2 regions of the Heyndrickxia sp. NPDC080065 genome follow, and region 1 is predicted to be linked to the other one. Evidence: riboswitches for the same ligand, from Rfam matches in the RefSeq annotation. Region 1 holds a riboswitch; the other holds the start of a gene.
The links. A riboswitch is a leader RNA that binds a small molecule or an ion and turns the genes downstream of it on or off. The one in region 1 is predicted to bind FMN.
Positions count from the first base shown of each region.

Region 2: it holds a riboswitch for FMN, as region 1 does, so the genes downstream of both, ribD (bifunctional diaminohydroxyphosphoribosylaminopyrimidine deaminase/5-amino-6-(5-phosphoribosylamino)uracil reductase RibD) here and ACQKP0_RS07365 (ECF transporter S component) in region 1, are expected to answer to the same signal.

Region 1 is NZ_JBNNWS010000005.1:143,128-149,548, forward strand. It holds gene ACQKP0_RS07335 (DUF2663 family protein) at 1-230, opposite strand, end outside; gene ACQKP0_RS07340 (LysM peptidoglycan-binding domain-containing protein) at 361-1,074, opposite strand; gene ACQKP0_RS07345 (CPBP family glutamic-type intramembrane protease) at 1,115-1,705, opposite strand; gene ACQKP0_RS07350 (RecQ family ATP-dependent DNA helicase) at 1,702-3,165, opposite strand; gene ACQKP0_RS07355 (helix-turn-helix domain-containing protein) at 3,162-4,214, opposite strand; gene ACQKP0_RS07360 (ferredoxin) at 4,466-4,714, shown strand; gene ACQKP0_RS07365 (ECF transporter S component) at 4,767-5,336, opposite strand; FMN riboswitch at 5,486-5,629, opposite strand; gene ACQKP0_RS07370 (peptidoglycan DD-metalloendopeptidase family protein) at 5,731-6,421, opposite strand, start outside.
Region 2 is NZ_JBNNWS010000008.1:2,330-8,750, forward strand. It holds FMN riboswitch at 629-774, shown strand; gene ribD (bifunctional diaminohydroxyphosphoribosylaminopyrimidine deaminase/5-amino-6-(5-phosphoribosylamino)uracil reductase RibD) at 1,002-2,084, shown strand; gene ribE (riboflavin synthase) at 2,101-2,760, shown strand; partial or broken gene ribB (3,4-dihydroxy-2-butanone-4-phosphate synthase) at 2,776-3,384, shown strand; gene ribH (6,7-dimethyl-8-ribityllumazine synthase) at 3,424-3,888, shown strand; gene ACQKP0_RS10680 (hypothetical protein) at 4,401-4,583, shown strand; gene ACQKP0_RS10685 (response regulator transcription factor) at 4,734-5,438, shown strand; gene ACQKP0_RS10690 (multidrug effflux MFS transporter) at 5,690-6,421, shown strand, end outside.

The sequences.
Region 1 (6,421 bases):
TTCTCTCCGACTATAATAGAAAAAATCTTTGCAAAGGAATACGAATAAGGATCTAGTATACGGTAATACATTAAATAAAGAATTCCAAAACTATAAAATACACTAATCCATAAAAGGAAAATATGACGCTGTTTTAATCGATCAAATTTCGCCTTTTTTTCCACCAAATTTTGCAACACTTGCTTAGTTGCTTGATCTGTTAGTTTTAGTGATAAAATAGAAGATTCCATAACACCACCCCCTAGGATAAGTGTATGTGCTAGTCCCTATGGGTATGCTTAGAAAAAACTATACAACATTCTAAAAATAAATATCAGAGAGTAAATTGAAAGAAATCGGCGAAATAACCGATTTCTTTCTCTAATCTACAGATTGCAAATGAATTTGTAATACCTGACCTGCCATAATATCATCATTCGCAATGTTATTCCATTGCTTAATTTTTTCTATGCCTTCTTGAGAGTGATAGTATTTCATTGCAATACTAAACAATGTTTCTTTAGGTTGAACTGTATGATATATAATTTTTTGCTCGGATGATGGAGTACTTATCGTTTGATTTGTACCATTCATAGATTCGCTGCTTGCTACTTCCTCTTCTTTTGTCTCAATAGTTGTTCCAAGTTTTTCAGAGGATTGTTTCTTTTTGTTCTTTCGATTTGGATTTGTTTTCTGCTCTTCAGTATTTCTCTGATCATTTTGATTTAACTTATTGTTTTGAGTATCCTCATTCGTTTTTTCAATGTTTTTATTAGAATCTTCTATTTCAAAAGATATTTCTTCGCCATTTGCTTTTATTTCTGAACCTTTTAATATCGGCTTATCATTTAACAGTGAATAAACTGAATAACTTATAATTGCTATCGGAAGTAATATAAAAAATATTAATAATGCCCTTATCAAAGGAAATTTTAATTTCTTTTTCTTTTTTTTCTTTTTATGACCATGCACTTCACTACGAGATGGCAGTGATTTGCTCATTTCATCATCATTAAGAACTAATTCTTCCAAAGGAACTTTCTCAATTCTTTTTTTAAACTTCTCAACTTGCTCACGATAAGGATCAGTTGACATAATATTCACTCCCCACATCGCTATTTCTTTTTCTCATAATCTAACTATGTAAATGTCTATTCTTATATTTAATCCCTAATCCTAATAAAAAGTCTATCGTAAAGTGCATGACGATGGTGGTAAACAAATTATGGTTAGTTAGTTCATAGATTATTCCAATCCAAAAGCTTAAAATTAATATATTTACAATTAGAAACCAATGTCCCCAATAACGTAAATGAATTATTGCGAAAATAATACTTGCAATGATAAATCCAAAATTAGTTTGGATCACCCCTCGAAAAAGCACCTCTTCACAAATAGCTATTGTTGCGGCTAAAAAGGCAATCTCTATGAATGAGCGATTTGTAAAAATCTTTTCATTTATCCCGCCATCATCATAATAATGACTGGGTAAGACTTTCATTAAAAAAGTATCTAATAGAACAATTATCACACCACTTGATAAACCAAGAGTAATGATAGAACCATTGATTCGAAACAAGTTGAAAAAAGTCGAAAGATCCTTAAATAAAAATATACCTGAAATGATTGATATCGTTAATAGGATAAATTGAGTAACAAATAAATGAAAAGTTAGTTCTCGTTTTGTTAATTGTTTTATCAATTCAGATTGCTTGTTTTTTCTCATGCTTTATCGCCTCTTAGCAATAATTTATTCAGCATCGATAGCCAGTTCTCTTTTTCTTCTATGAACACATCTAAATCTTTCATATTGTAATCATTCATTTGGATTCCACATTTATCACAGCAATTGTAATTTTGAGAGATTGGTTTTTCATTAAAATATTGTAAAATACCTCTTCGACGACAATTAGTAGATTGAATCCATTTTTTCATTTCTTGTAACTTTAATCGTTTATATTTTACACGTTCTTCACAAATTTTTTTGACTTTTTGAACGACTTCAGTCTCACCCTTAAATAATTCACTGTAAAAATTCAGAAACCTCAATTGTATATCAGTAAGATTTAAAAATGCTATTTCTCTTTCACTGTTATGCTCATTATTTATCGCATAGAATTGTTCAATTTGAAATTCGGTTGGCAGTTCATTTTCGAATATTTGTAATGGCAATAATTCATCTCCGGAAGAATATAAAAGAATAGCAATGCTTTTCTCTCCATCCCTTCCAGCTCTGCCAATCTCTTGCAAATATGATTCAATTTGATAAGGCATATGAAAATGGATAACGAATCGAATATTTTCTTTATTGACTCCCATCCCAAAAGCACTTGTAGCACAAATCACTTGTAGTTGATCATGTAAAAATTGCTGCTGAATCAATATTCTTTGCTCTTGATCCATTCCTCCATGATAGCTTTCTGCTTTTGCAATTCCATGTTTTCTGAGTAAAGTTGCTATTTCTTCTGATACACGTTTACTCGAAAAATAAATAATACCGGGTTTCTGTAATCCTTTTACTAATTGTAACAGCTTGTTAGTTTTTTCTTGATAATTAGCAGTTTCTTCTACTACTAATGCTATATTGGGCCGATCGACAGAAAAAATCAATTCATTTACTTTATTTAAATTAAGATAATGGATAATATCATTACGGACATCATCTGTTGCTGTTGCAGTCAAAGCTAGGGTTACTGGATTTCCAAGGTGTAAACGTACTTCTTTCAAACATAAATAATCCGGCCTGAAATCATGCCCCCATTGAGAAATGCAGTGTGCTTCATCGATAACAAACAGAGAAACGACGATCTTCTTTAATTTCTGTATCACAACTTGATTTGTTAGCATTTCAGGTGAAATATAGATAAATCGATAATATTGTAGTGATTGAAGAATTTTTTTTCGCTCCTGTATACTTAAAAAGGAATTTAACGCTACTACCTTCTTTTCTCCATTTATTCGAAGCTGCTCTACTTGATCTTGCATAAGAGAAAGTAATGGTGAAACGATCACAACAGTACCCGGTAACATATACCCAGGTATTTGGTAGCAAAGAGATTTACCTGTACCAGTTGGAAGTACAGCTAATGTATCTTGACCAGCTAGGATTGAAGTAATGACTTCCTCTTGTCCTTTGCGAAACGAATGATATCCAAAATGTTTTTTTAAAGTTTCGTACAGCTTCATTCCCATACTCCTTGTTTTGCAAGTGCTAGCCGAATTTGAAAATAAGAAACATCACCAATAGCATCTTTTATTGGCTTTAGCTTTTTTTGTGTAACTGAGTTTGCAATTTTAATAATCTTTTGCTCTAATTCTTTTTGTAAGTATGGTGATATGTCAAAATTGGTATCATTCAAGACAATCTCGATAACATGATCTTCAATCGTACTTTCTTTTAGTCTCCGTAAATTTGCGACTTCCGGTATCGAATACCCTTTTTTTAGTAATATTAAGCTTTCGACAGTAGATTTTGTAAGGGGTATATTACGGTAAGTATCAGAAATGAGAGAGTACAAAAATGAAAACTCCGATTTATTAAGTATCATTGTTTCAAGCATATAATGGAGCAAATGAATAAAACGATACCAATACTCTGTATTCTCCATCAAAAAATATTCTGCTGCCTGATCGATTGTTTTTCCAAATTGATTGTTTCCCGTTAATCGGATAACCAAGATTTCTGGATTCTCAGGAGAATGCTTTAAAAACAATGATGCGATTTCATGATAAAGTTGATCTGAAAGTTGTGGTCTTGTATATCGGCTCTCTTTTAAGAAAGACTTCACCCATTGTTGTATATCTTCATCCCTTTGAATGGGGGAGTATCTATTTATTTCATGAATAGAATTTGATAGTACTTGAATTAATAAATTGATTCGTTTCCAAAAAGTAATAGCTATATCTTGATATTTTAATCCATTCAAATATTTTGGGAATGGTCGTTTTTCAAAAAAATCGTGCAGCTCTTTTTCGCCGTATTTTGATATATAAAACTTTTGATTTTCTTTTTGACAAATAAGGTTCTTCTTCTCAAGTTCCATTATCATTTCTTCAAAAACATCTCTTTGTAAAAACGGGAATGTTTGAAAAAAAACTCCAAGCTTAAATAAATGTGCATCTTGTATGGTTTGTGAGGACTTTTTTCCTTTTAGTAAATGGTAAATAGAGTAAACTGTACGAGATCCCTTTATTTTTTGTATATTCAATAGAATCAATGCTTGTAAAAACGTCATCTGTTTTTACCTCATTATATGTCTTTTTATGTCTAATTTTATCACGAAAGCATAGTTTTTTGTTATATAAATTCATTTCATTATTACAAATAATCGAGTAAAACCTTATAAAACAGGTTTCTTAACCCATAACTATTGAAAAGTTCAAAGATGAGTTTTATTATTATGAGTGAGCCAATGAAAGATATGCATCCATCCTTTTTTGATTTTTCCATTATAAGGATAGATATAGATTATTAGGAGGTCATTTCATGCCAAAATTTACAATTGTTGATAAGGATACATGTATAGCTTGTGGTGCTTGTGGTGCTGCAGCTCCAGATATTTTTGATTATGATGACGAAGGAATTGCCTATAACATTTTGGATAACAACAAGGGAACTGAAGAGATTCCGGAAATTTTGGAAGATGATTTAATTGATGCTTTTGAAGGATGTCCTACAGACTCTATTAAAGTAGCCGACGAATCATTTGACGGCGACCCATTAAAATTTGAGTAATAATACAAAAGGCAAGTGCTCTTATCTGAAGCACCTGCCTTTTTTCCTTTTATTAATTATTAATAATGGATTGTTTATTAATCCAATTTTGCATTCGTGAAAATAAAAGCATAAAAATAATTGAAACGATAATACCTTTAATAATGTTAAAAGGTAAAATCCCCGCTATAATGTATTCTTTTACATTCGGTACTGAAAAATTCATTAATATTAAATAGGCAGGTAGAATGACAAAATAATTTAGGACGCTCATCATAACTGCCAATGATAATGTACCAATAAATAAAGCAAAAGTCATACCTTTTTTTGTTTTCATACGCTTATAAATAAAATAAGTTGGTAAAACAAATAAAATTCCAGCGAAAATATTTGCAATATTTCCAATCGGTAAACCAGCTTCACTACCATGAGTGAAGTAATCTAACGCATTTTTGATAATTTCCACTAATATAGCACCGACTGGTCCAAATAATAAAGCGGCGATAAATGCAGGTATATCGCTAAAATCGACTGTTAAGTACGGCGGGAATGGCGGTATCGGAAACTTAATAAACATGATCACATACGCCAAACTGCTTAACATTGCAATACCAATAAACATTTTTAAATTTAATTTTCTCAAAATCCTCTCTCCTTTTGAGATTCATCCCATGTCAGAAGAAAGTTGCCATAAGCAATACCATAAATAAACCCTCAAGGTATAGACCTTGAGGGAGAATTAGAGGCATGCTTAAATAAGTGTTTAAAACCTGCATTTTTAAACACTGGCACCTCCATCTTCTCCCATCCAGACTGTACTGTCGGCTTTGGAATCACACCAAATCCTGCCCAAAACTGCTAGGCTCGCGGGCTAAGAAGCAATATTTTTGCTCCATTACCGCCGGTCGGGAATTTCACCCTGCCCCGAAGATGAATCGTATTAATTTTACACATATATTATATCTTATCTAAATTATTTTGTGAAGAAAAACATTTCGAATTCAAGATGCTTGTCATCACAGGTAAAATTTTTTCTTTTAAATATGTTTAATAATGATTTTCTGTTTCGGAAGAATTAAGTCTTTATTAATGATGTGATTCCAGCTCAGTAATTGATTTATCGAAACATTATATATTCTCGAAATTTTACTTAATGTATCTCCAGTTTTTACTACATATACGCTTTCATCTTTTACCACTTTATCTGCTTTGGATTTTAAATTGTTACTTATACTATTTTCAAAAAGATTCGCTTTAGAAATATCAGTAAATGAATGTGTAGTAATAATAATATCATCCGCTACTGGATTAGCAGAAACATTATTAGTATGTGTATTTTCATTCATTTCACTAGTCACATCCACAACTCCATATGGATCATGGTTTAAGGCAAAGACCAATTGACCAATTTCTCCTTTTCCGTAAACAAGAAACGGATCAATTGCATTTTCTTTCTCAATTGTCCATTCACCCTTATGAATTTCAAAATGGAGATGATTTCCGGTTGAGTGACCCGTATTACCCATTAACCCTATTTGGTCACCTTTTTTTACCTTTTGTCCATCCTTGACAATTCTTTTACTTAAATGAGCATAAACTGTTTCAAATCCGTTTGAATGATGAATAAAAACAACATTCCCATAAGATTCCGAGTAATATGAACGAACTATTTCTCCATCATCTACTGCAAATATAGATGATTTAAATTTTCCTGCAATATCAATTCCT
Region 2 (6,421 bases), on a different contig from region 1:
AAATTGCTGGGTTCCCATTCCCTGATGTTTTACCAGGTTCGGGATTCATTAAATTACATATCCAAAATATCGGTATCGCTATGATGATTATTCCTATTATGAAAAATATTTTTCTTTTTATAAAAAGCCACCCCCATATCCCTTTATACGTCTAGCCTGCTTCGTTTAAGAACATCATTTCATATTTTAACACGAATTTTCCAATTTCCTTTTAAAAATAAGTTCGCTTGATAAAGGGAACTACCTTGGACAACCCAATCCACAATAGTTTTAGCATGGGTTTTAACAACACCGCATAAATTTATGCGCTGGCATCAATTTGTATGCGTGTTGAAGTGTTAATTATTATGTTAAATTCGTTTTATCGTTGTTATAACAACAAAAAGGGGGACACCAATTCATATACGAATTGTGTCCCCAATTAGGTTGTTAATTAACGTTTTCTCCCCAATAACCGAACCCGTTAATTTTAGTTTCTTGCTTTTTTTTATTTTGAATGATAGTATTCTAAGCAATTAAGAGAAATGAAAAATGGCGGGTTGTTATTTTGAGGATAGAAGACTGCCAAAAATAAAAATGGAAAAAACTTGATTAACAAAAAAATTGATAAACATTAAAAATTAAATAAATTATCCTTCGGGGCAGGGTGAAATTCCCTACCGGCGGTGATGAAGCTCAAGCTTCTTAGTCCGTGACCCGGTTGACATTTGTCAAACGGTGGATCTGGTGAAACTCCAGGGCCGACAGTTAAAGTCTGGATGGGAGAAGGAAAAATAAAATGCAATTGGTATAGGACCATAGTCTCTACCTTTATTTACTTATGCATGAAAAATAAGGATTGATATACGTCAATACCTCTATTTTGTTATTCATGAATAGTGATAGGTGAAGTCTATCTTCAACCTTTATTTAATTATTGCCTTTTTAAGAACCCCTGAAGTGAAATGATTTTTACTTTAGGGGTTTTTTGTATTTTAAATACTTTGTAAGGAGTACAAATGATGAATGATCAATATTATATGAAGCTTGCTTTAGACCTTGCAAAGAGCACTCTCGGACAAACAACTCCAAACCCAGTTGTGGGAGCGGTAATTGTCAAAAACAATCAGGTAGTTGGGATGGGTGCCCATTTAAAAGCTGGTGAATCGCATGCTGAAGTTCATGCGTTACAAATGGCAAAGGAAAATGCTATCGGCGCCACCATGTATGTAACTCTCGAGCCTTGTAGTCATTTTGGGAGAACTCCGCCGTGTTCTGATTTGGTGATTAAATCCGGCATAAAAAGAGTGGTAGTGGCAACAACGGATCCCAATCCAAAAGTAGCAGGAATGGGAATTGATAGAATGCGAGCGGCAGGTTTAATTGTGGAGGTAGGATTGTTCAAGGACGAAGCGGATCAATTAAATCAGATATTTTTCCATTTTATTCAGACGGGCTTACCTTTTGTAACATTAAAATCCGCTACTAGTTTAGATGGGAAAATAGCTACTAGAGAAGGAAAAAGCAAGTGGATAACTGGTAAAGATGCAAGGGATGATGTTCATTATTTTCGACATACACATGATGCGATTTTAGTCGGAGTGAACACAGTTTTAAAAGATAATCCTAGTTTAACAACAAGACAAACAGGTGGAGGGAAAAGTCCTGTAAGAATCATACTAGATACCAATTTGCGAACCCCTCTTGATTCGAAAATAATCGAAGAATTGCAGGCGGAAACATGGATTGTCACTGGTTCAAATGTTGATGAAAAAAGGCTGGTTCCATATAAAACGAAAGGAGTTCATATTTTGAAAATGGTTACTCCATCCATCGAAATAAAAAGTATGTTAAAAAGAATTGCTGAAATGGGTATCAGCTCTATATTTGTTGAAGGTGGAGCAGAAATTCATGGAAGTTTTTTGAAGGAGCGTGCATTTCAACAGGTAATTACTTATATCGCTCCCAAGTTGATAGGTGGCCGGCTTGCTCCTACCTCATTTGGTGGGGAGGGGATCGCTGAAATTGATGATGCCATCCAATTAGAAATTAAAGAAATTAAGGTCATTGGCAAAGATATACGATTAACAGCAATACCTTTGTAAAGGTGGTGAGAAGTACTTGTTTACAGGAATTATTGAAGAAGTAGGGACAATCAGCAGTATTAAGCAATCTGGAAACGCAATTGAATTAAGGATTTATGCAAAAAAAATTCTAGAAGATGTTCAGTTTGGAGATAGTATTTCGGTTAATGGTGTCTGTTTAACGGTTACTACATTTTCAAAAAGCGAATTTCAGTTGGATGTAATGCCTGAAACAATCAAATCAACTAGTTTAAAACAACTAAAAAATGGTTCTAAAGTTAATTTAGAACGTGCGATGTCAGCGAAAGGTAGATTTGGCGGACATTTTGTTTCAGGACATGTGGATGGAATTGGAATTATTAAAAGAATAAGGCAAGTAGATAATGCGCGCTACTACGATATTGAAGTCGAAGCAGCATTGCTTAAATATATGATACTAAAAGGTTCTGTTGCGGTTGATGGTACTAGTTTAACTATATTCGGGGTTAGTGATCAGTCATTTACTATATCCTTAATACCCCATACATTATCCGAAACCATCCTTAATGAAAAAGGTCTTGGTGAAGTGGTGAATATCGAGTGTGATATGCTCGGAAAATATATGGAGCATTTCCTTCACACCCGCCTCACCAATTCTCCAAAAGTTAATAATGCTTCAATTTCTTATGACATGTTAAAAGAAAATGGATTTGTTTAAGGGGGTATTTCAACAATGTTTGATTCAGTAGAAGAAGCTATAGCAGAGTTAAAGGCAGGAAAAGTGATTATCGTTTGTGATGATGAAAATCGTGAAAATGAAGGCGATTTTATTGCATTAGCAGAAAAAGCAACTCCTGATGTGATTAATTTTATGATTACACATGGCAGAGGACTTGTTTGTGTTCCAATAGAAGAACAGCTATCAAAAAAACTCCAACTAACTCCAATGAATGATCATAATACCGATCAATTTGGAACAGCTTTTACCATTAGTGTGGATCATATTTCAACAACTACTGGAATTTCAGCATTTGAACGTTCTGCAACGATAAAGCAGCTAATGAACGAGGAGTCCAGAGCTTCTGATTTTAAGCGGCCAGGTCATATTTTTCCCTTAATTGCGAAAGAGGGTGGTGTGTTAATTAGACCTGGACATACTGAAGCTGCAGTTGATTTAGCTAAACTGGCTGGAGCATCGCCTGCTGGTGTTATTTGTGAAGTAATTAATGGGGATGGCACAATGGCCAGAGTACCTGATTTAAAATTGATTGCAAACAAGTTTCATTTGAAAATGATTACGATCCAAGCTTTAATTCAATACCGAAAAGAAAAGGAAAGTATGGCAAGTTCTAACTAAAAACATATCAAAGGAGAAATAAAAATGGGAAGCATATATGAAGGAAATTTAGTAGGTACAGGACTTAAAATAGGCATTGTCGTAGGAAGATTTAATGAATTTATAACAAGCAAGTTACTCGGTGGTGCTTTAGATGCTTTAAAAAGACATGGTGTGAATGAAGAAAGTGTAGATGTTGCTTGGGTTCCAGGTGCATTCGAAATTCCTTTAATCGCCCAAAAGATGGCGAAATCAGACCGGTATGATGCGGTGATTACTTTAGGGACAGTGATAAGAGGTTCAACACCGCATTTTGATTATGTTTGCAATGAGGCGGCAAAAGGTGTGGCAGCTATTTCATTAAATACTGGGATTCCAGTGATTTTTGGCATATTAACGACTGATTCAATCGAACAAGCCATTGAAAGAGCTGGAACAAAAGCGGGGAATAAAGGCTGGGATGCCGCTGTTTCCGCGATAGAAATGGCTAATATTACTAAATTGGTTTGAAATATGAATTTCTAAAATATTTTTATTAAACTCCTCAAGTTAACTTGGGGAGTTTTCTATATAATTTCATAAAAGTCCTTTCATACTAGAAAAATTGTGGAATTCGAAAACTGTAACTTCTTTGTCACCCTTAATATTTGTTAGTATTCTATACTCATTATTAGATTAATTACAGCAGAGGACGAGTCACAAAGATGCAGAGGTTAAAATGAAGGCGGTTTGTGATAATTATTACATTCATTATTATAGGATTTCAGTTTCATAGTTATTCTTTACATATGGCTCTTTTCTTATACTATGTTGCTATTTGTAACAAAGTAAAAATCGGCAGTAGGATTTTTACGGTTGTTTTTGCGTTTATATAATTAGTATGGGATGAAGAAAAGAGCACGAAACCAATTTAGTTAAGTATTGAGCTATTTACGAAAAGCAACAATCTTTACGAAAATAGCCTTACATAACAATTAGCAAAAGTGGTCGAACCTGTGGAAATTTAAAAAGGGAGTGTCAAAATGAGCAAGAAATCTATAAATTCCTTATTATGTATATTATTATTATCAACTGTTTTGTATGTAGGCTGGGTTTATGTATCAGTAAAAAATGCTGTTTCAACAATGATTGGACCAGTTGGAAGTGATTATCAAGTTGGATTTTTAGATAAAAATACTGATATGCACTTGAAGAAAAAAGGATGAAATTATATAATTTTACAAAACACTAATTGTAAAAATTTAATAATCTACCCCCATTTAAACCTCAGATAAGCAGCTAGAATTTTAGGTTAATGGGGGTAGTTCGATTTATTTAATCATATATTTAGTGTAAAAAACAACAGGAGGTTTGCTATGCCTTCCATTCTATTATTAGAGGACGAAATGTCTATTCGAAGCTTTATCAGCTTAAATCTTAAAAAGGCTAATTTAACGGTCTATGAAGCAGAGACAGGAGAAGCTGCACTAGACATTTTTCAAAAACATAAAGATATTGATATTGCCCTTCTAGATGTTATGCTGCCAGGGATTGATGGATTTGAGGTTTGTAAAGAAATTCGGAAGCATGATAAACGTATGGGTATTATTATGTTAACTGCAAAAGCACAGGAAGACGATAAAGTTAATGGACTTGACACTGGTGCTGATGATTATATTACCAAACCTTTTAGTATTCGGGAATTAGAAGCAAGAATTGGCTCATTATTAAGGAGACTAAAAGCAGTAAAACGTTCTGTACCTGAACAACAGGTCATATCAACCCCTCCATTTTCTTTAGATATAAAAAAGAATACACTATCTAAAAATAATCAAATAATTAATTTGACCCCAACTGAATTCGATTTAATAAAATATTTAATGGAAAATGAAAATCAACCAATTTCAAGGGACCAATTATTGGACCAAGTATGGGGAAAAACATTTGTGGGAGATTTGAAGATTGTGGATGTTAACATCCGTAGAATCAGAAAAAAAATTGAAGAATGTCCATCTGAACCAAAATTTTTAAAAACATATTGGGGAGTAGGATACATATGGAAGTACGATAAAAAACTTTAAAATTAATGAAAATTAAACCTAAATATATATTGGATTAATGCTATTTTTGAATAAATATAGTTGTGGTATATCTTTTTTTCTATTGTTTTTAGTGATAGACCTAATATTTATTTTCTATCGTCTCAAAGCCTAGTATCTCTTTAATAAAGATCTAGGCTTTTGTGTTTTTAGTAACTTAATATAAAATAGTTACTTAGGTGATCGTTCTTTGCTATACTGCAATATAAATGGACAGAAAAAAGGTGACTTAAATGAGTAATAATCATAAATCAGATTCTGCAAAGAAAATACAATCAAGTCGGCTTTGGCTTGTGATTGTCTTAGGTGCATTATCTGCTTTCGGACCTCTCTCTATTGATATGTATTTACCTGCATTACCAAAATTAACAACAGAATTAAGTACGAATACATCGGTTGCTCAGCTAAGCCTGACAGCTTGTCTGATTGGGCTTGCATTAGGGCAACTTTTTGTAGGCCCACTAAGTGATGTTCGTGGACGAAGAAAGCCTCTTATTTTAGCTCTTGTCATTTATTCTATTGCTTCATTGCTATGTGCTTTTAGTCCATCTATATGGATGCTTATTGTTTTACGTTTCATCCAAGGTGCTTCTGGAGCAGCTGGGATTGTGATTTCAAAAGCTTCTGTGCGTGACATGTATTCTGGATCAGAGTTAACGAAGTTTTTTTCGTTATTAATGTTAGTTAATGGAGCTGCACCAATTCTAGCACCCATCGCAGGAGGACAACTCTTAAGCTTTGTTTCCTGGCGTGGAGTATTTATTGTACTTTTTATTATTGGAATCCTAATGTGGTTAGCCGTTACAATTGGGTTGCCAGAAACATTGCCAAACAATCGTCGATCAAAGGGGGGGCTTAATCAAACTCTTTCGACCTTCCGTATCTTAGTGACTGATCGGGAATTTATGGGATATGCAATGTCTCAAGGCCTCGTTTCTGCAGCGATGTTTGCTTATATATCGGGT